Regions from separate parts of the Paenibacillus sp. FSL W7-1332 genome, predicted to be linked through region 4. Evidence: predicted binding sites of a transcription regulator. Region 4 holds the regulator's gene; each other region holds the start of a gene.
The links. Region 4 encodes Rex, which represses fermentation and respiration genes when NADH is low (regulators of the CRP and FNR family bind a similar motif). Its sites were predicted from a motif close to TTGTGAAATATTTCACAA; they were not measured.
Positions count from the first base shown of each region.

Region 1: a site for Rex is predicted at 4,353-4,370, ahead of nadA (quinolinate synthase NadA). Genes of this name have one in related genera too.
Region 2: a site for Rex is predicted at 2,161-2,178, ahead of MKX98_RS31970 (formate/nitrite transporter family protein). Genes of this name have one in related genera too.
Region 3: a site for Rex is predicted at 1,807-1,824, ahead of MKX98_RS10650 (nitrate/nitrite transporter). Genes of this name have one in related genera too.

Region 1 is NZ_CP150209.1:58,494-64,118, forward strand. Features, by position in the region: gene tilS (tRNA lysidine(34) synthetase TilS) at 3-1,433, shown strand; gene hpt (hypoxanthine phosphoribosyltransferase) at 1,502-2,041, shown strand; gene ftsH (ATP-dependent zinc metalloprotease FtsH) at 2,141-4,216, shown strand; gene nadA (quinolinate synthase NadA) at 4,446-5,384, shown strand; gene nadB (L-aspartate oxidase) at 5,423-5,625, shown strand, end outside.
Region 2 is NZ_CP150209.1:7,029,108-7,034,732, forward strand. Features, by position in the region: gene MKX98_RS31960 (molybdopterin oxidoreductase family protein) at 1-604, opposite strand, end outside; partial or broken gene MKX98_RS31965 (hypothetical protein) at 862-1,041, shown strand; gene MKX98_RS31970 (formate/nitrite transporter family protein) at 1,193-2,053, opposite strand; gene MKX98_RS31975 (MFS transporter) at 2,431-3,678, opposite strand; gene MKX98_RS31980 (TetR/AcrR family transcriptional regulator) at 3,789-4,382, opposite strand; gene MKX98_RS31985 (DUF4352 domain-containing protein) at 4,630-5,223, opposite strand; gene MKX98_RS31990 (FAD-dependent oxidoreductase) at 5,355-5,625, opposite strand, start outside.
Region 3 is NZ_CP150209.1:2,431,215-2,436,839, reverse strand. Features, by position in the region: gene MKX98_RS10655 (YwiC-like family protein) at 1-183, opposite strand, end outside; gene MKX98_RS10650 (nitrate/nitrite transporter) at 235-1,749, opposite strand; gene MKX98_RS10645 (response regulator transcription factor) at 1,916-2,563, opposite strand; gene MKX98_RS10640 (ATP-binding protein) at 2,560-3,642, opposite strand; gene MKX98_RS10635 (GAF domain-containing protein) at 3,639-4,103, opposite strand; gene narI (respiratory nitrate reductase subunit gamma) at 4,155-4,847, opposite strand; gene narJ (nitrate reductase molybdenum cofactor assembly chaperone) at 4,834-5,412, opposite strand; gene narH (nitrate reductase subunit beta) at 5,405-5,625, opposite strand, start outside.
Region 4 is NZ_CP150209.1:2,685,775-2,691,399, reverse strand. Features, by position in the region: gene MKX98_RS11940 (DUF5590 domain-containing protein) at 1-490, opposite strand, end outside; gene MKX98_RS11935 (amidohydrolase) at 522-1,823, opposite strand; gene MKX98_RS11930 (redox-sensing transcriptional repressor Rex) at 1,798-2,463, opposite strand; gene dinG (ATP-dependent DNA helicase DinG) at 2,526-5,402, opposite strand; gene MKX98_RS11920 (hypothetical protein) at 5,573-5,625, opposite strand, start outside.

The DNA of each region.
Region 1 (5,625 bases), 2.6 Mb from region 4:
AAGTGAAACAGGATTATTTACGGACATTCGTCAACCATGTCGAGCGTACAGCCGCAGAGTTTGATCTGTGGTCAGAAGGCGATAGCATCGTGGTCGCCGTTTCCGGCGGGCCTGATTCCGTTGCGCTCCTGCACGTACTGCATGAAATTTCTATGCACCGGACGCCGCTCCGATTGATCTGCGCCCATGTGCATCACGGGTTTCGGGAGGAATCAGACCAAGAGGCAGAAATGGTGCGTGAACTAGCGGAGCGGCTCGGACTTCCATTAGAAACGGCGTTTATCGATATTCCTGCTTATATGGAAGAGAGCGGTAAGGGTGGGCAGGAGGCTGCAAGAGAGAAGCGTTATGAATTTCTGCTGCAAACAGCCCACAAATACAATGCGCGCTCCGTAGCTCTGGCTCATCATGCTGACGATCAAGCCGAGACGGTGCTCATGCGGCTTCTGCGCGGGAGCGGCCTGTCCGGACTTGCCGGAATAAAATTTAAGCGAACGGAAAAAAAAGTGGAACTTATCCGTCCGTTTCTTCGTATGTACAAGGCGGATATCGTGGAGCTGTGCCGTATATGCGGATTCCAGTATGCGGTGGATAACAGCAATCTGCAGACGAAGTACCGCCGTAATGCGATTCGCCTGGAAGTATTGCCTTTTCTGGAACGATACAATGGGCAGTTCTCCTCCTCACTCAATCAGCTGGCCGAGATTGTCCAGCAGGAGGATGATTTTGTGGAGCTTGAAGCTGCGAAGCAATTTCGGAGTATGGTACAGGAGAACGATGGGAGGCTCGCTTTCGACGCGCCTTCCTTTTTGGGCTTACATGTCGCTTTACAACGGCGTTTGATTAAACTAATATTAAATTACCTGCCCTCAGACCAGGAAAACACCGATTTTGTCAAGATTGAAACGGTGCGCCATGGCATTCTTAACGATCAGCGAAGCAACTGGCGTCTGGATCTGGGTGACGGCATTACCTGTGTTCGTGAGTACGGAGTGATCCAGTTTTGGCCTAAGCCTCCGGAAGAACAGGGACAGTACATATACATTCTTGATTCTCCTGATGTTTCGCAGCAGTATGTTAAGGAAATCGGAAAGATGCTGAAATTGTCGTTAAAGACAGGAAGCGAAAGCCGGAGCGGCTCCAGACCATCGGCCTTTGTGGCGGATTTTGATGCGGATGAGCTTAGGTTTCCTTTAACCTTGCGTAACAGACAGCCGGGGGACAAGATGAAGATCATGGGATTAAACGGAAGCAAAAAGGTGAAAGATATTCTCATTGATGAGAAAATCCCACCGTCTGTCCGTGCCCGGATTCCTATTCTTTGTGACGGTTCCGGCAGCATTGTGTGGATTCCAGGTGTACGACGTTCCGTTCACGCCGCTTGCGGGCGGCACACATCACGAGTTCTCCGGATGGAGCTATCGGATGCTTAAGGCAAGTGTAAAACGAAGAATGGCCCGTTTCACGCTTTCATAGTATAAACGTAGGAGGTCCACTTAAGTTGCAGAATGACATTCAGGAAATACTCATCAGTGAAGAAGAGATTCACGCAAAGATTAAGGAACTTGGTTCCAAACTCAGCGCCGAATATGTGGGACGCAATCCACTCGTTATTTGCGTTCTTAAAGGTGCGTTTATTTTTATGGCCGACTTGGTTAAATCCATAACAGTACCTCTTGAGTTGGATTTCATGGCTGTATCCAGCTATGGGGCATCAACCAAATCCTCCGGCGTGGTGAAGATCATTAAAGATCTGGACGCATCCGTTGAAGGCAGGGATGTGCTGATTGTGGAGGATATTATCGACAGCGGTCTTACGCTGAGTCATTTGATTGAGCTTCTGAAAAGCCGCAAGGCAAACTCGGTGTGCGTTGTCACCTTGTTTGACAAGCCGGCACGCCGTACGGTGGATTTGCAGGCCGATTATACCGGATTCGTGCTGCCGGATGCATTTGTTGTCGGATACGGACTTGATTATGCCGAGCATTACCGGAACCTCCCCTACATCGGGATTTTGAAGCCGGAAATCTACAGCAGTTAAACCGCGCCAATGGGCCGCTATCACAGTTCAGGGCCCTTTGTTGAGATGGCCAGACAGGCTGTGGTAAAATATCTTATGTGTCTTGAGAGGAGGTAGGGGATGAGTCGGTTCATCCGGAATTCTGGTTTTTATTTGATTCTATTTTTAGTCGTGGTGGGCATAGTACAATTCGTTACTAATGGCGGCGAGCAAGCCGATGCCCCTAGTTATAATGAACTGCGGCAGGAAGTCAAAGCTAACAACATAGAGGAAATGACGGTACAATTTGACGGTTACGCTTATCTGGTGACCGGTAAGTATAGGGAGGTTTCCGAAGAGAAAAAATCGGAGAATTTCTCAGCCTATATTCCTGCCACGGATGCAGCGATGCAAGAGCTGACTGCAGCCAGTGAGAGCAACAAAGTCAAACTGTCCGTGTTGCCAATGGAAGGCCAAAGCATTTGGCTGACATTGCTTTCATCCTTTATTCCGCTCATCATTATGTTTGTACTGTTCTTCTTCCTGTTTAATCAGGCTCAAGGCGGCGGCGGCAAAGTGATGAACTTTGGCAAGAGCAAAGCCCGCTTATATAATGAAGAGAAGAAACGGATTACATTTGAAGATGTAGCCGGAGCAGATGAAGAGAAGCAGGAGCTTGTTGAAGTTGTTGACTTCTTGAAGGATCCGCGCAAGTTCAACACGGTTGGCGCTCGCATTCCGAAGGGCGTTTTGCTTGTCGGTCCTCCGGGAACCGGTAAGACGCTCCTGGCTCGTGCCGTTGCCGGTGAAGCGGGAGTGCCGTTCTTCAGTATTTCCGGTTCCGACTTCGTTGAAATGTTTGTCGGTGTCGGTGCTTCTCGTGTACGTGACTTGTTCGAGAACGCGAAGAAGAATGCACCATGTATCATCTTTATCGATGAGATTGATGCAGTAGGTCGTCAGCGTGGCGCTGGTCTTGGCGGCGGTCATGACGAGCGTGAACAGACACTCAACCAGTTGCTGGTTGAAATGGACGGTTTCGGAGCGAACGAAGGCATTATCATCGTTGCTGCGACCAACCGCCCGGATATTTTGGACCCGGCGCTTCTTCGTCCGGGACGTTTTGACCGTCAGATTACCGTAGATCGCCCGGATGTGAAGGGCCGTGAAGCCGTACTGAAGGTTCATGCACGCAACAAACCATTGACGAAGGATGTTAAACTTGACATCATCGCCAAACGTACAACCGGTTTTACAGGCGCCGATCTGGAGAATCTCCTGAACGAGGCTGCCTTGCTTGCAGCTCGCCGCAACCGTAAAGATATTTCCATGCGAGAAGTGGATGAGGCGATTGACCGCGTTATCGTCGGTACGGAGAAACGCAGCCGCGTGATCAGTGACCGCGAGAAACGCATCGTGGCATACCATGAAGCGGGTCATACCATTGTGGGTTACTTCCTCGAGCATGCGGATACGGTGCATAAGGTAACGATTATCCCTCGTGGCCGTGCCGGCGGATATGTCATTATGATGCCGAAGGAAGATCGGATGCTCGTGACGAAGCAGGAATTGCTGGATCGCGTAACCGGTTTGCTTGGCGGACGTGTCGCTGAGGAGCTGTTCATCGGTGAAATCGGGACCGGGGCATACAGTGACTTCCAGCAAGCAACAGGCATTATCCGCAGCATGGTTGTGGAATACGGTATGAGTGAGAAGCTCGGACCGATGCAGTTCGGTACATCCCAAGGACAAGTGTTCCTTGGACGTGATATCGGACATGAGCAGAACTATAGTGATGCAATCGCTTATGAGATCGATCAGGAAATGCAGCGATTCATTAATGATTGCTATGAGAAATGTAAAGAGATCCTGAATAAGCATGCTAAAGAGGTTCATCTGATTGCGAATACGCTCCTCGAGATGGAAACGCTGGAGCTTGAGCAAATCAAGAATCTCATTGAGACCGGATCAGCTGAAGGCAACGGCAGTGGCGACGGTGAAGGAGAGGGTTCTTCCGAGAATGGTGAACCGATCATCGACAACATTGGCGACGTGAAAGTTCGCATCCAAGGGAAAGAAGACGGCGAGCAGCCGACTTCCACGGAGGAAATTCCGAACAACCCGATGGATTCGAATGATCCAGGGCCAGAGCGCAAAGATTCGGAGCGCAAGGATCCTCCAGGCGGATCGGACAACGGTAACAGCAGCTTAACGTAATATTTGCTGATAAAACCTCGAATACCGAATAAAATTGAAGAACCGGAGAACGATAATTCGTTTTCCGGTTCTTTTTGTGCTTTCTATCACATTGACAGGGGGCAGAACGAACGTGTACATTAGTTGTTAAATAAGGATGCGAATCCTTTCACAAAGGTGGAAACCATCCTGAAAGTCACATGGTCATCAGCGGCGAACTGCCGGACTATATAAGGGGAGAGGGTCGATCATGGAAGCGTTGGCACTGGAGCGTAAGGCGGAACAGAACCGTGAGCTGCGCGAGCGGTTAATGCAATTGAAGAAGGAACGTAACGCAATCATTTTGGCACATTATTATCAACGGGATGAAATACAAGAGGTCGCTGATTTCCGGGGGGATTCCTTCCTGCTCGCGCAGAAGGCAGCACAAACGGATGCCGAGGTTATCGTATTTTGCGGTGTGCATTTTATGGGCGAAAGCGCTAAAATTCTGGCACCGGGCAAGACGGTTCTTATACCGGATGAGCGGGCCGGCTGCCCTATGGCGGACATGGTGAACGTTGACGGACTGCGGAAGCTGAAAGCGCAGCATCCGAATGCCAAAGTGGTCACGTACATCAATTCATCGGCTGAGATCAAAGCTGAGACGGATATCTGCTGTACTTCATCCAATGCCGTGAAAGTGATTCAGTCGGTGGATTCGGATGAAATTATATGGGTGCCTGACAAAAATCTGGGGCATTATGTTCAGCAGCATACCGACAAGAAGCTCATTATCTGGGAAGGGTACTGCAACACGCATGACATGCTGACGGTGAAGGATGTCGTCGAGATGAAGGCCAAATATCCTCATGCTGAATTTGTGGTGCATCCGGAATGCCGTCCGGAGGTTGTTGCGATGGGGGATTTTGTAGGAAGTACCACCGCCATCCTGGAGTATTGCAAGAATTCATCGGCCAGGGAGTTTATCGTGGGTACTGAGGACGGAACCGGTTATCAGCTTCGACTGGATAGCCCGGATAAATCGTTCCATTTCGCTACGAAATTCCTGGTGTGTCCGAATATGAAAGTGAATAACCTCAAAAAGCTGGTTAAAGCGTTGGAAACGATGAAGCCGCAAATTTATGTGCCGCCGGTCGTTGCAGAAAAAGCCAGAACTTCATTAGAGCGCATGTTACAGGTTAAGTAGCATGCGCTACTCTTTCGTGAAAAGACAGGTGAGGCATCGTGATACCGCAGTATTTAATTGATTTTGATCTGAACGATCTTCCTGCAGTTGAGACGGACGTCATCGTGATCGGTTCAGGCATTGCGGGTTTATATACGGCGATCATGGCAAGTGCGACTCAGAATGTGCTGCTGATTACGAAGAAATCGCTGCTCGAAAGCAACACGCGTTATGCGCAGGGAGGAATTGCAGCCGTAACAGC
Region 2 (5,625 bases), 3.2 Mb from region 4:
CACCGGCCTTGCGCGCTTTCTCTGCCAACACCACCTGATGCATATTGGTGCTGACGATGTTGCCGCCCCAGACGATGATGACATCGGCATGAACGGTATCCTCCGGGACGGTGCCTCCATTAAACCCCATAACGGATTTCCAGCCCTCATTGCCTGCCGAATTACAGATCGACTGCTTCAGCCGGCTGGCGCCCAGCCTGTTGAAGAACCTTCGATCCATGCCGTCTACACTTAATATCCCCATGTTGCCGTAGAAGCTGTAAGGCAGAATGCTCTCAGAGCCATGCTCCTCGATCAGCTTCTCGTAGCGTTCGGCAATCTCCTGAACCGCTTCATCCCAGCTGATTCGCTCGAAAGCGCCCTGACCTTTGGGCCCTACCCTCCGCAGCGGATATAGCACGCGCTCCGGATGATACACCCGATGTGCCATATTACGGACTTTATTGCAGATAGCTCCCTGCGTAATCGGATGATCCGGATTACCGGTAACCTTCACGATTTTTCCGTTCTCTTTATGCAGCAGCAGGCCGCAAGTATCGGGACAATCCAACGGACAGACCGCCGGAAACACGCCGTTTTCCTGATGAATCATCGCTTGAGTCATTTCGTCTATTCCCCCTTGTACACGCTGAATCATATCCCTTTATCTTAAAAGAAAATCAGGGTTCCAGTAAAGTCTTACATTTTTTTCTGCATCGGTGATTCACTCTACTTCCTTCCGGGTATATTCCTATCAAGAGCAACGAAGAGGAACCCAGACCCTTTCTCTTCCTTGCCAAATCATGGACCACTCCCAAAAATTCGCCATGCCCATGTCTCCTCCCCCGAGACCGGCATGGCGAATTTGTTTTGTGTGGCATTATCGATACCGTACAGCGAAAGGCAAGCGAATCCGACGACCAGGTTACCATGGTCATCCCGCAGTTCATCCCCAATAAGGGCTGGCATAACTTCCTGCACAATCAATCCAGCTTGCTCATCCGTGCACATTTGCTGTATCGGAAAGATGTGATTATTACGACTATGCCTTACCATTTAAAAAATAGCGGGCTTGTTCCTTTTGCGACTTATGCAAAGAGTCCGCTCCGCCAACAACGACAAAAAAGCTGCGATCATCCGACCCTATCCCTTAGGGAGCGGTCGATCGCAGCTTTTTTCTCGCCTTTATTTACCAGGCTTCAGTATAATATTTCTACGCAGAATGAACCTGTTGAGCAGTGCCGGTAGCCGGAGCGGAAGGCAGCGCAGCTTCTTGTTCGCCGCGTGGAATGACCTCAACCTTATCATTCTTCTTCAAATATACGGTCCCGTAGGCAGCTCCCACAAACAGCGCGCCTCCGACGAAATTGCCAAGCCATACCGGAATGAAATTTATGAAATACTCACCCCAGCTGTAATACCCTTCAAATATCGCGGCCGGAATGAGGAACATGTTGGCCACCACGTGCTGAAAGCCGATGGCTACAAACGCCATCGTCGGAAACCAGATCCCGAGAATTTTGCCACTCATCTGGTCCGATCCGTAGGACAGCCACACGGCGAGCGCTACGAGCCAGTTGCAGCCGATGCCCGACAAGAAAGCCTGCAGGAAGCTGTCGTCCAGCTTGTGTCCCGCCATATCCACCAGCTTCTCCAGATAAACGCCGCTGCCTGTCAGACCGGTCACATGACCGAAGAAGTAAGCGACGAACAACGCCCCCGCCATATTGCTTACCGTGACGAGAGCTAAATTCCGTATCACCTCCTTCGTGGAAATCCGCTTCTTGAATCTGGCCAGGGACACGGCCATCATGTTGCCCGTCAGCAGCTCTCCGCCTGCGAGCAATACAAGGATCAGTCCGACAGGGAATATCGCCGCGCCTATAAAACCGGCAATGCCTCCCCAAGCCTCAGACGCCCCGGCAATCACGCGAATATCCAGCAAAAAGCCGAGCGCGATAAAAGCCCCCGCCAAAAATCCTAATATCATTACGTTCATGACGGAGTTATGTGCTTTTTTCACCCCGTTCTCCACGGTGATCTCCGCAATGCGATCCGGTTTGTAATAGGCCATGGCCGTTCCCCCATTTCTCCCGCATTCCGTCCTGAAAATCTCTCGGATGCAGCTTCTGATGTTTCTGTTACAGTTACCCATATTGTACCGCAGCCGCCAAAGCAAGAACGTGAATTATATCACGACCCAGTACGTCAGGATCGGACATCCTTGTGTCCTGGCTGCCCTTGATCACGTTTGAGATTGATCATTCGCTCGATCTGAGCCAGCGGTACATATAAAAAAATGCGGTGCCCGGAGATAATCCCGACACCGCTTGGTTGGTGCTTTTACCAGCCCTCTTGTTCTAAACCAGCTAACTTATGCCAGTTTACAAGCAACACGTTCTAAACCAGCAGCCTATGCCAATTTACCAGCAACAAGTTCTAACCACTATCCTATGCCTCGGCGGCAGTCTCTACTCTAACAGGCGTTTCCTTTTCCTGAGCCGGAACGTTCGAGATCGGAAGCTTCATGCTAATCAAGGACGACAGCAGGAAGAGCGCGCCTGCCGTAAAATACACGACCACAATGGAGGTTACCGACATATACCATCCCGTAAACCCGGAGCCGATGAGCAGCATGCCGGTAAACATCGGCGTCATCACGCCATTCAGCCGACCGATGAATTTCTCTTCCACCTGCTGCATCATCACGGCCATCAGAACCGTCTGCGCCATCGCCATCAGCACCCCGGTTGCGAAGCGCATCGTGCCGGTCAGGATCGGCCACTGGGACAGCACCTCGACAAAGGTCGAGAGGCCAAGGAAGGCAAGCCCGGCGAACAACAAGTAGTTGCCTTTCACTCTCCCCGCAATGACAGCAGCCAGCACGCCGCCAATTAACATGCCTAGGCCCTCTAGCGCGGTGAACCACTGAACGCTGGACATTGCCAGTTGTAAACGCTCCGTGATGACAAAGATATCAAGCGGCTGAACAAGTCCGCTGCCGAGCGCCAATAAAACATAGACCACCAGCAGCACCTTCAACAGCCGGCTGGACCCGATATAAGTGAAGCCCGCCTTCATGTCCTTCATAAAAGAACCGGTCGATTCCGAATTGTTAGAGGGTTCATCCACACTGGAAGGAAGACACATTAGCACGATCGCCGAAGCGCCGAATAGAACCAACAAGCTGATTAAAGACGCCTGCAATCCAAAAGCTTGATAAATCGTCGTACCGACCATCGGTCCCAAAATGATAAACAGCGACATCGAGGTCTGGGACAAAGCTGTGGCCGCGGGCACATGCTCATCCGGCAAGCAGCGCTTGATGAGCTTCATGGACGAAGGCTGCGAGAATTGAGATACAACAGCCGAGACCAGGGTCACCGCAAACACGGCCTGCCAATATCCCGCATACACAACGAACAGGATAAGCAATATGGATAAAAAGCTGAGAATGTCCCCCCAGATCATCGTTCGCTTGGGACGCCAACGGTCCGCCAGCACGCCGCCAATCATGGAGATCACAAAGATCGGAGCGTATTCAATTACGGTAAGCAGCGATACGGCGACCGGATCATGGTTGCTCTTCTCCATAATGAAGAACAACAATGCCATGTTGCGGATCCAGATCCCGATATTTTGCATGAAATCCGAAACCATCAGCAGCACAAACGCGCGGTTGCCAAACAAATGCCTCATGTTTTATCCCCCTATTTTAAACCGACTATTCGGTTTAAATATATTTATGCGGAAACGCCCGCCCCGCTTGCAAATCGAGAAGAAGCGTTTCCGATAAATCCTCCGGTTCACTACGATCCTCGGCTCGATAACACACCGTTTAAAAAGTAAGTGACTCCCTTGCGATACAGCTGCCTTGATTCCTCCTGGGTCCGTTCAAAATACCACACCGACATCCCATCAAGCAGCGATGCGAATATGATGGATATTTCCTCTACATCCTCTGCCGGTATTCGCCCTTCGCTTACTCCTTCCGCGAAAATCTCGCGGTAGAGCGTGCGCGGACCTTGCAGGATGGCCAGCATCTCGCCCACAATCGTCTTATTCTCCGGCTGATTGATAAAGAATTCCTCCGCAATCTTGGTCAGCGGATTCTGGAAGTCGTCGACCATATGATCGGCAATGCCGTACAGCTTCTCCTCGAAGCTGGCGTAACGGGCTTTTTGATCGTTCCAGGCTTCCATCCATTCCTGATTCTGCTTCGCCAGCAGCTTGACGAACAAATCTTCCTTGCTCTCAAAGTGATAGTAGATGCTTCCCTTACTGGCACCCGTATACTTGACCAGTTCATCCATGGATGTTGCCGCATACCCGCGCTGGATGAACAGTTCCTTCGCTTTATCCAGAATCATGTCGCGCTTTCGCTGCGCTTTTTCTGAAGACATCGATGTAAGCACTCCTTGCTTGGAAATAATAGTGCGGAATTCACGTACCAAAACCTGGTTCTCTTAATAAAAATGAATCTGTGAAGATGATGAACACCATTCACAGCAATAAAACCGACTGTACGGTTTAATCATACTGAAAACATTCCCGCATGTAAAGCAGCATCTTCACAATCACATAGAAAAAAGGACCTTGCCTAAGCAAAATCCTCTCATCATTCGTACATCCGAAACCAATATTATTTTTTTATTCCACTGCCCAAATGGCTCTTCCTTCTTTCATCGGATCGCCATAACTCAGCTGCAGTCCCTTAACCCCCTGCTTCACTTCGTACGGTATTTCACCTGTCAGCTCGCCGCCTGGGGCAACGGTGCCGTCCAGCATTTTCACGTCATCCGTAATGGGAACCGTATAGTTAAGATCGCTCGAATCCGTCAGGGAAAAAGACAGCGCCGAAGAGATGACCAGCGGCTCCTGGCCATTGTTCTTCACGGTAATGTCAACTACCTTAAACGTATGGCCGGGCTGGGGCTTCAAATATTCATCACCCTCGGATTCACGTACGCCGTTTAGCGTAATGACCGTGCCGTGATAATCCACCGTATCGCCCACTGCGGCAGGTTCGCCGATCGGCTTCACCTCTGCGTTGTCGGCCGGTTGGTCCTCACCTTGGGGTTCTGCAGGCGGCTGTTCTTCAGACGTCCCCGTCTGATCTGTCCCCCCACTGTCCACAACAGCCGGCGGAGTCTCTGCAGGCGGATCAGCCTGATCATTGGAACAAGCCGCCGTCAGCAGCATGGAGAACAATGCAGCTGTGGCCAGCATTACTTTTTTATTCATACTTTATCCTACCTCCTGAAAGTCGAAATCTACATGTCCGGATATTTTCCAATTCGCTGTCAAAATCCATAATCCTTCAAAAACAAGAAAAAGACCCCCAAATCAGGGAGTCTTCTTGGTGAATCGATTACTTATGAATGCACCGGTGTTTTCGTTTCGACCGCCGGCAATGCCTGCAGTCCAGCCGTGTTAAGGAAATTCCACGGTTTATTGTAATGCGGCTGGAAGAAGAAGTCGATGAAGGCCAATTGATCAATCGTCATCCGATTCTGTATGCATACCGACAGCGTGTTAATGGATTGCGTCATATCCACTTTGGAAATAACCTGTGCACCAAGCATCCGGCGGCTGTCTTGCTCATATACCACCTTCAGCGTAACCTCTTCAAAGGTAGGCATGAAT
Region 3 (5,625 bases), 250 kb from region 4:
TTGGGATGTTTTCTTTAAGGATTGCAGAAACGGATAGGATGCCATATATAAACCTAACCACGCCAAAAATAGCGGAAGGTGCAGAAGCGCCGGCTTGGCGGCCGCCATTCCTATGATATAGGGTACGCTGACCATGGCCCAGCCACCATGCTCCCGGGGTATGACAAACCTCGTCTTTTTCATGTGTCTCTCCCTCTCCAATCCATAGACTCATACCCGGTACGATCCATAACTTCAGCCATTCGAACAACGGCCAGGCGGATGATAAGTAATATCGCTGAAGGTGCCCACATACTGAACGATGTCACCCGATTCGTCCTTTACCGCGTTAATCGTTAGCAGTTCCAAGTACTCTTCTCCGTTCTTCCTGCGGTTCCAAATCTCCCCCTGCCAGCTCCCGTGTTCCATGATTTCAGACCACATCGCCTGATAAAACGCAGGTGTTTGTCTTCCGGATTTCAATACGCTCGGATTCTTGCCAAGTACTTCCTCCTCTGAATATCCCGTTAACTTCGTGAATGCCGGATTGACGGCATTGATCTTTCCGCTCCGATCCGTAACCAATATCCCCTGGCCGGTGGAGTTAAACACCTCGGATTGTACGGAGAGTTTGTCCTGATAGTACATCCATACCACAATAACGAAACTGGCCAGCGCAACCTGCGATAAAGCCATGAACCCAATGGAATATTGCCCCGTAGCCGAATGGATGAAGGAAAGCATCAGCGGCGGGAAGAATCCGCCAAGACCGCCCATCATGGACACGATACCGTTCACAATGCCGGCCTGCTTGTTGAAATAAAGGGGCACGAGTTTGAAAATAACCCCGTTTCCAAGCCCGGCACCAACGGCAATGGTTAAGCAGCCGGCCGTATACAAGCCAATGGACGGAGAGAATGCCAACAGGATGGCCGCAGCCGTGAGCCCTATGAATACGCCCATTAATAAGAACAGCGGTTTAAACTTATCTGCAAGCCAGCCGCCTACAGGACGTAATATTGTTGCTACCAAAATGAACCCTGCCGTCCGCATCCCGGCATCCACCTTCGCAAGCTCGAAATGGGTAACCAGAAAGTTCGGCAAGTACACCGTAAAGGCTACGAACGAACCGAATGTAATAAAATAAAAAAGAGAGAAAAACCACAATTTTTCATTTTTATATACACCCTTGATCTGTTCCATGATCGGTGTTTTCACTTTGATTTCTTTACGGTCGCCTAAGATTACATTTAGCACGGCAAAGATCAACAGCAGAACCAAATACAGCTGGACGGTTTTGGACCATCCGATCTGAGTCGCGATGACCGGTGCAGCAAACGTGGTAATGGCGGTGCCGATGTTGCCCATTCCGTATATCCCATTTACGAGTCCGAGCTTCTCTTTCGCATAATATTTAGGCAGCGAGGTCACGCCGACCGAGAATACGGCCCCCCCGATCCCAAGGAACAAGCCGCCGATTACCAAATGCGTAAAGGAGGTAGCCGAGCTGATAAAATAAACCGGAAACAGCAGCAGGATAAAGCTGGCGATAAAAACAATTCGTGCTCCCACCACATTGGCGTAATAGCCGAGCGGAATCCGGAGGACCGAACCCAGCACCACCGGAATAGCCGTCAGAATAGCGAGGCGGTCGGCCGTAATGGAGATATCCTCGCGAATAAACGGCAAGAGCGCGGAGATGATGACCCATACCATAAAGCCAAGCACCAGATTCATTGTTTGCAGCGGAAGCTGCACCTTTTTGATCATTTCCATCACCTTTTCTAAAGCGTAATGAATGGCATATTGATCCCCAGCTCCTATTGTACGTGCACCTATTCACAATGCTAATAGGGAAGTTCCCTGAATCTCACCGGGGAACTTCCCTATTCCTTTAAGCAATGACCCTTTATTGCGCCCTGTTGTATAGGTAAGACTAAAAATCCAGCAATTTTTTCTTCAGCGCATATTCCACTAACTCCGGACGGCTTTTCAAATTCAGCTTTTCCATAATTTTGGCCTTGTGCGCCTCCACCGTCTTGACCGATACGAACAGTTTTTCCGCAATCTCCTTATTGCCATAGCCCTTGGCGATTAGAGGCAGGATCTCAATCTCCCTTTTGGACAGGCTGTTAAACGGATCCTGCTCCGCGCTCTCACTATCTTTCTTAATAAACTCCCGGACCAGGGAAGTCGCCATCTGGGGATGAATATAGGTCCCTCCCTTATGCACCATGCGGATGGCGGAGATTAATTCATCATCCGGCGCATTTTTGAGCACATAACCTGAAGCCCCGTTTTTTAAAACATGAAACAGGTAATCGTCATCATCATACATGGTTAGAATCAGAATTTTCGTTTCCGGAAATTCGCTGCTGATCTTGCCGGTCGCAATCAGTCCGCTTTCGCCGGGGGGCATGCTTAAATCCATCAACAGCACATTCGGCCGATGCTTCGCCACCATGGTGTAAGCCTCCATACCGTCTGCCGCCGTCGCGACAACCTCCATGTCTTCCTGGTAATTCAGAATCATGGAAAATCCGCTGCGGACCACGGCATGATCATCCGCAATCACAATTTTCACGTAACCCTCACCTCCGGCTTGTCGTCACCATTCGTAAGCGGAATGTTGAGCTGAACCGTCGTACCCTCACCGGGAGCGGACAGCAAAATAAACTGCCCCCCGACGAGCTCCGCGCGTTCCCTCATCCCGTACAGCCCCAATCCGGTTCCCTTGGCTTCATCAATGACCATATTAAACCCAACTCCACGGTCACGAACGGTTAGCTGAAGGTAGCCGTTCACTTCGCATAATCGTACATGCACCTCGTCCGTTCCTGAATATTTCATGGCATTCAGCACCGCTTCCTGACATACCCGGTACACAACCGTTTCAATCTCGCTGCCGTAGCGGGCTGCCGCTAACTCCGCAGAGAACTCAACAAGCACTCCGTAATTCTTCCCGATCCATTTAAAATGGGAGCGGAATGCAGCCTCAAGCCCCAAATCATCCAATGAAGCAGGTCTGAGTTCAACGGATAAATGCCGGATATCATCCAGAAGCCGGGTTAAAGACACCTCGGTCTGATGCAGCTTCTTGAGCACATCCTCGCCTACATCCATATATTTAACGACACGCAGGTCGACCAGCGAGCTGAGCAGCTCTTGAGCCACGCTATCATGGAGCTCGCGGGATATCCGCTTACGCTCGTCCTCCTGTGCCTTGATGACATATTTCAGCATATTCGTCCGCTGCAGCATTTCCTGTGTTTTCTGCTGCTTCGTCAGGTCAAGGAGCATCATCACCCGGATGCCGCGGGCTTCATCGATGATATGGTAACTGGCCGCATAGGGAACGATGCCTTCGCCGCGCGTCTTAAGATAGACCTGGAACGATGAAAACTCCCCATGCGGATAATCTAAATAGCATGTGGAGCAGGTTATAAGATCCTGTTCATCGGTATAGCCTTTGCAGGTCTGGCAGAAGGAACCATCCGCACCGGACTGCATCCTCTCAATCACATCAATGTCAAGGATGTTCTCCGCAGCCGGATTCATAGCCACCACGCTGCCCTTTTCGTCGATAAAAAAAATGGCCTCCATGCTATTCTGATACATGCTTCTAAGCAATTCGCTTAAATGCTCATCCGTCATCTGAATCAAGGCTGTGATACCTCCTTGGCATAAAAAGCACCAAATTCCGTTCCCATTCCTTCCTGAAACGACTCAAAGGACCTTGGATCCAGCACGTTTTCCTTGCGATATCCCACAAGCAAAACCCCCTTGACGCGAGAGCCTTCCCACAGCGGTACTGCGCCAAGGCTTTTCAACTGCTCTGCAACGATAATTGGATAATTATACAAGTCCCTTGATTCAATATCGGCATTCACGTTTTGAATCAGCATCGGTTTTCCGGTCTTAAATACCATTCCCGCGATGCCTTTGCCGGAATGTAAAACGATACGCTTGTACCTCTCGTTTATATTTCCCGAGGCATACTGCCAGGTCAAAACAAATCGGTCTTCAGCCGGCTGCACCAACGCCATGGACACGAAATCGAATTGAAACCGGGCTCGAAGCTTATCCATTTCACTTTGGTAATTAAAGATCGGCTGATTCTTCATTTCCATTACTCCTCTGACGTAGAAAAGAAGGCCCAACAGCCTTCTTCCGCTCTACGATTCAAATTTACGGTGCTTTCTATACAGAATATATCTTCTCCCCACATAATTCAACGGAACACTCCACACATGCACCAATCGGGTAAACGGCCATAAGCCAAAAATGCCGAATCCGGCCAGAATATGAATTTTAAACGACAGCGGCACGTTCACCATCAACGAAGCATCCGGACGGAGCATAAACAATCCACGGAACCACACGGAGACCGTTTCCCGATAATTGAATTCCGGCTGCACCGCGTTCGTGACCAGCGTGCTGTACATCCCCATAAATACGATAAACAGCAGAAGGACATTAACCAGCATATCCGAAGCGGTGCTGAGTTTTCGGACATTACGAATGGTGAACCGCCTGGCGGTTAACAATACCATGCCTCCCAGCGTTAGAAAGCCAAATGCGCTTCCAATATACACCGCCCCGATATGATACATATGGTCGCTGATCCCCAGTGACTCCATCCAGGATTGAGGGATAGCTAAGCCTGCAACATGCCCTCCGATAACAGGAATGATGCCTAAATGAAACATGAGACTGCCCAGCTTGAGATGTTTCTTCTCGATAAACTCGCTGGATTTGGCCGTCCAGTTAAACTGGTCCGTACGGTAACGGTAAATATGACCGACAATAAACACGGCAAGGCAGATATAGGGGAAAATGACCCACAGAAACTGATTAATCATGCTCATGAGCCGCCTCCTCCTGATTGAAACATGCTTTGAACGTCGCGCGAAGGCCTTGAATGAGATAAAGATACGGACTCTTATATTTCTCCAAAGCTTTCAGCAGATGATAGGTGCCGTCCTCCATGACAGCCAGCATCAAATCCAGGCTCTCTCCAGCTTCCTTCTCGTGCCCCTGCCAATTCGCTGCATATAGAAACTCGCACATCAGCGGGAGATAGTCCGATAGTTCCGAGCCCGCGATGCCCAGACCAAACATCTCATACGTCTCTTTAAGTTTGGCGAGCATCTGGCCACGTTCCCTGCCGTCCTCAAATTTATAATAGGTCATATACAATGTGGATTTCGCCTGAAAGTCGAAGGTCTGGACGTACAGCTCTTCAATCTCTTCCATGCTGTATTCATGCATGGTCGTCCAGTACGTTCTGACGGATTCATAGGCCGGGTCAGAGGAGTCAAGCGACTCCTCCATAACCGACGGGTGGAAATCCAGCTTTTCCGGATACGTGAGCTGCTGAGCGAAAAAACCGAAAACATGTTTATAATCATGCAGCTTTCCGAGATTAATCACGCCAGATCCCCCCGTAGAAGTTTTCTTCGTACAGCTCTTTGCCCGTTTTGCCCTGCAGTCCTTCCGGTCCGCAACCGCCGCAGCTTGCGCTAAAACCTTCGGAACCCTGCGAACGGTAAACATCCATATGGCTTTCCTTATGCGAAGTCGGGACAACAAACCGGTCATCGTATTTCGCGATGGCAAGCAGACGGTACATCTGCTTCATTTGGT
Region 4 (5,625 bases):
CGATGGTGTTACCGTCTTGAAAACGATAAAACCGATAACCGCGCTGACCGTTGTGTTCATACTGCAGCTGCCAGGCATACTCGCCCTCATACATTCCAGGCAGCAGCCGCTTAATTTCTGCGCCAGGCAATTCGTTATAAATCTGCTCCCGCATCTGGTCTTCTGACAACCCCGTATTCAACAAAACGGATTGGACAGCGTCGGCACCTTCAACAGGTACGTTGTCATCCGTAAATTTCACCCATACCATACGATCTTGATTGTCCTGATCCTTCCCGCTTATCACCCAATAGTTATTGTCCTCGCCCCACACCGATTTATAGGTCTTCCCGGACGTAACCAATTGGCCATGCTGTTTGGCGGCAGCAATTGCCATTCTTTCTTCATTCCAAGCATCTTTCATCACATATGAATAATAGAGCTGTAAACCAAGCAGTAACAGCAGCACGCCGGATACACTCAGCAATATCCACTTCGTTTTTTTCTTCAAATCCGTCTTCCTCGCTCCCCTTGATTATTCCCTAGAGGGTTGTAAGACGCTCAAAGGCACGCTGCGCTTCCCGGCGGATACGTTCCTCATCGAGAGTGAGACTCGCGCCATTCTTCACTACCTGCTTGCCGTCAACCCATACATGCTCTACATCCTTCGCACTGGCGGAGTAGATAGCATGAGAAATGTAATCCGTCTTCGGAAGGAAGTGCGCCTGATCCGTGTTCAGTGCGATCATATCTGCCTTCATGCCTACCGCAAGCGTACCAATATCCGTAAGGAAGGCTGACTTGGCTCCATATTCTGTACCCATCCGAAGCGCTTCGGATGCTGGAATTGCGGTTGGATCCCCGCTTACTCCTTTATGGATCAGTGCGGCGAGCCGCATCTCTTCAAACATATCCAGATTATTATTGCTGGCAGGTCCATCGGTACCCAAAGACACGGTGACCCCGGCTTTCAGCAGTGCAGGCACGCGAGCGATGCCGCTGGCAAGCTTCAAATTGCTGCCTGGATTATGCGAAACCATAACTTGATGTTTGGCCAGAATTTCGATTTCTTCATCGGTCAGATGGACGGCATGCGCAAGCAGCGTTGGACGGGAGAACATGCCAAGCTTCTCTAGATGGGCAACAGGGCGAAGTCCGTAGTCATTTACGTTCTGAGCTACTTCCGTTTCCGTTTCGGACATATGCGTATGCAAAGGCAGATTCAAATCATGTGACGCTTGCACGAATTTTTCGATGAAATCCGGCGGGCACGTATAGGGTGCATGCGGTGAGATCATCGTCGTAATTCTACCGTCAGCCTGACCATGCCAGTCTTTCGCGAATGCAACCGCCTCTTCCAGCTTCTGCTGCTGCACCTCAGGCGGACATAATCCGATGACACCGCGCGTCAGAACGCCGCGCATGCCTGAGTCCTCTACTACCTTTGCAACCTGATCCATATGATCATACATATCCACAAATGTCGTGGTTCCGCCTTTAATCATCTCCAGCACGGAGAGCGAGGTTCCCCAGTATACATCGTCGGCCGTGAATTTGGCTTCCATCGGCCACATTTTTTCCTGAAGCCATACTTGCAGTGCCAGATCGTCGCCATACCCGCGAAGAAGCGACATGGCCGCATGTCCGTGCGTATTCACCAATCCAGGCAGGAAAAACAGATGGGTTCCGTCGATGATTTCTGTTCCCTCTTGGACAGTCGGCTCTTCTTCACCCAGGTAAGTGATCCGGTCGTTCTCCACGACCATATATCCACGTAACACGGATCTGCCTTCCTCTAGTACCGCAAACGTTCCGTTTTTAACCATCCACTTCGTTGTCGTCATGTGCTGCATCCTCCTTGCCGTTATCCAAATAATAGGCCAAACTCTGCAAATCCGTAGTAAAATCTGCCGTATGGATCCGGATATGGGGTGGAGCTTTCAGGATGGTCGGCGCAAAATTCAGGATAGCCTCGATGCCTGCCGCGATAAGTTGATTCGCTACATTCTGCGCCTCAAAATCCGGAACGGTGATAATCCCGATACGAATGCCGTACTCATGAACCGTCTTCTCCAGTTCCTCCATCGGCTGTACGACCAAATTGTTAATTTTCATACCAACTTTGGGAGAATACGAATCGAAAACCGCCACAATCTTCATATTGTCCTTCAGAAATGCATTGTAATTCGATAATGCATGTCCAAGATTACCGGCCCCAATCAATGCGACATTGATCTTCTGGTCCAGCTTTAGAATCTGGCGAATTTTCTCGATCAGATAAGATACGTCATATCCGATCCCTTTCCGTCCAAAATCACCGAAATACGCTAGGTCCTTACGAATTTGAGCAGGATTGAGGTCCAGTTTCTGCCCCAGTTCCTGGGAGGAAACCGTGGAGACCTCCCTTTTCTGAAGCTCATTCAAATAGCGCAAGTATACAGGTAATCTGCGGACCACGGCTTCCGAAATTTTTTCCGATTTCATGCATGCTCCCCCTAATAATAGGTTAATATCTACATTTGTTTGTGCTCGTTCATGGTTTCACTTTATTCAGCTTGGTTCCCTATGCCTGCCTCTTCCTGCAGCCATTTCGAAATTCGGGGAACGATCCCCTCTGTCGGCATGTGCTCCATCTTCGGTCCAGGCAAGGAATATAAGAAATACTTCCCGTAATAGGATTCAATGACCCGAGTATCGTAAACGATGACAATCCCCTTATCCTGCGCGGTCCGTACCAGTCGGCCAAATCCCTGTTTGAAGCGAATGACCGCTTGCGGAACCGAAAGCTTCATGAACGGGTTCTTCTTCTGCTGCTGCAGAAGCTCGCTCTTGGCTTCGACCAGAGGGTGATTCGGCGGCTGGAACGGCAGCCGGACGATGGCAAGGCAGGTGAGCGCCTCACCGGGTATATCTACTCCTTCCCAGAAGGAGCTGGTGCCCAGCAGAACCGAAGCGCTGCTATCCTGGAATCTCCGGATTAACTTGGTACGGCTGGTTCCGTCCATCCCTTGTCCCAGTACCGTAATATCGCTGGATCCCAGCGCCTCCTTCAAGGGCTCATGCACCTGACGCAGCATGCGGTACGAGGTGAACAGGACAAGCATGCGACCATGCGTTGCGATGGCCGTATCAGCTAATGATTGCACAAGTGTATTCACAAAGAGTGCATCCCCGACCGAGCCCTTCACGCTCGGAAAATCGCGCGGCACAACAAGGAGAGCCTGCTCCCTGTAATTAAACGGGGACGGCAGCAGGACCGTGTTCAGGTTGCCGTTATCTGCCGCTTCCTGAAGACCCAAGTTCTCGATCATGAACTGAAACGATTTGTCCACCGACAAGGTCGCCGATGTCAGGATCACGCTTTGTTTTTTGTCAAAAAACAATTCCTTTAAGTGGGTGCTGACGTCGACAGGCACCGCATAAAGCTGCAGCGATTTGCCGCGGAAGTTGCCGTTCGCCTCCATCCAGTATACCGTGCCCTCATCGTTCAGGGACATGAAGGTCCTCAGGTCCTCGCGGTGTGCCGCCAGGTCCTTAAATAGACCCGATAGGTCTGTTAACAGACTGTCCGCGCTGTAGTCGTCCAAATCTTCCTTCATTTCGGCAATCAGCTTGTCACCCTTGCGAACGACATCGCCCAGCGTCAGATGAATTTGATGCTCCAGCTCGGCCAGCGAATTCCAATCCTTCGGCTTCTTCAGCGGCGATAAGCGAAGCGAGAATTGACCGGCATCCCCCGGAGTCGCGTCTCCGCGCTCCGGAAGCAGTCCGAACAATTGGTCGCTGAGCCGGTCCCAATTCTCTTTGACGGTGATCAGATCCGGATAAATCCGGTCGATGATGGAAGACCACTCGACAGCCTTCTCATGGGACGACGCTTGCAGCAGCTGGCGAAGAGCCGGAAGCTGACCGCTTCGGCTGTCTTTGTACATACGGGTCAACGTATGGACAACCGAAAAATATTTCATCTGCAAGCCTAGGTGCTTGCCCGCAACGTCCTCCAGATGATGCGCTTCATCGATGACGAGACGCTCATAACTCGGAAGCAGCTGGTGATTCGCTTTCACGTCGGTGAACAGCTTCGAATGGTTCGTAATGACAACATCCGCGATGCCCGCCTCATGTTTGGCCCTGTGATAATAGCATTTGCGGAACCATGGGCAGGCACGGCCCAGGCAGGAATCCGAATCGCTGGAGATGGTTTCCCAGAAATCCCCTCCACGGCCGCCAAGGTTCAGCTCCTCATCATCCCCGTTCTCCGTCTGGGTCAACCAAACCAGCATTTGCGCTGCGGTGATCACATCTTCCTTCGGGGAATGAAAATCTCTTCTATTTATTTTATGTTCAAATTTTCTCAAACACAAATAATGGCCTCTTCCCTTGAAAATAGCCGCTTTAAAAGGAAAAGGAACAACCTGGGTGAGCAGGGGAATATCCCGGTCACGCAGCTGTTCTTGAAGGTTGATCGTATGCGTGCTCACCATAACCTTCTGTTCCTGCTTCACGCTTTGATAAATCGACGGCAGCAAATACCCGAGGGATTTGCCTGTTCCCGTGCCGGCTTCGATCAATAAATGTTTATTGTTATCGAGTGCCTGCATCACTTCCTGAAACATCATGTCCTGGGCATCCCTGCTCTCGTAATGAGGCAGCGTTTCCTTTAGACGTTCACGGACATCATTCATGTATTGCTCAAAGCTTACATCAGCCAAGGGATTAGGCTCCGTCTCATCCCTGGCAGGCGTTATATCGTTCCAATCGTCAACGGCCAGGGCAAATTGACGATAGTACGTATGGGTGTCTCCGGCTTGTACTGCCTGGAGCTCCCTGTCGGCACGGATGCCGTCAAAGAACCAGGCCAAGTCGCTGTCCTCGTCGGCAAACAGGTCGCTTAACCGCTGCACGGTAAGCAGAGGAAGCTCATCGATCTCCTCCAGGCATTTCAGCAGCGCATAGGCTGTGGCAAGTGCATCGCTGTCCGCCTGATGCGGACGGTCATGCTCCAGGCCGAAATGAGAGGACACCATCCCAAGCTGATAAGAAGGAAGCGAGGGAAAACATATTTTTAAGAAGTGCATCGTATCTAGAATTCGGCCGCTGAACGGTAAATAGCCGCAGCGATCGAGTGCATTTTGCAAAAAGTTAAAATCAAAAGCGACATTGTGCCCAACCAATACAACATCGTCGAGCATGGGCACGAGTTCCATCATCATTTCTTCCAATGACGGAGCATCCGCTACATCACTGTCGGAAATGCCGGTCAAACCGGTAATAAAAGGAGGGATCGGAATCCCGGGATTGACATAGGTGCCGTATACGCGGGAGATGCTTCGATCCTCTTCGATGATGGCCAGTCCAACCTGAATGATCTCATCTGCTGACTGGTTGCCCGTGGTTTCAAAATCCAATACGGCAAATTTCATTTCGATAAAATCCCTTTCCTCCAGACTAATTAACAGCATACCAGAAGTTGCGGGTTTTGAACATTCCGGGTAAAAAATCCCCGCTCTCCTCCGTTAGCTCCATACGGCAAAAAGCGATACCAAAGTCTCAAGGATGAGCTCTGACATCGCTTCTTGTTTTGGCTTGATTTTTACAGCAAAGAGATCAATTGGCTGCCGTACTGGAGTTCCCCTCGATTCTGCT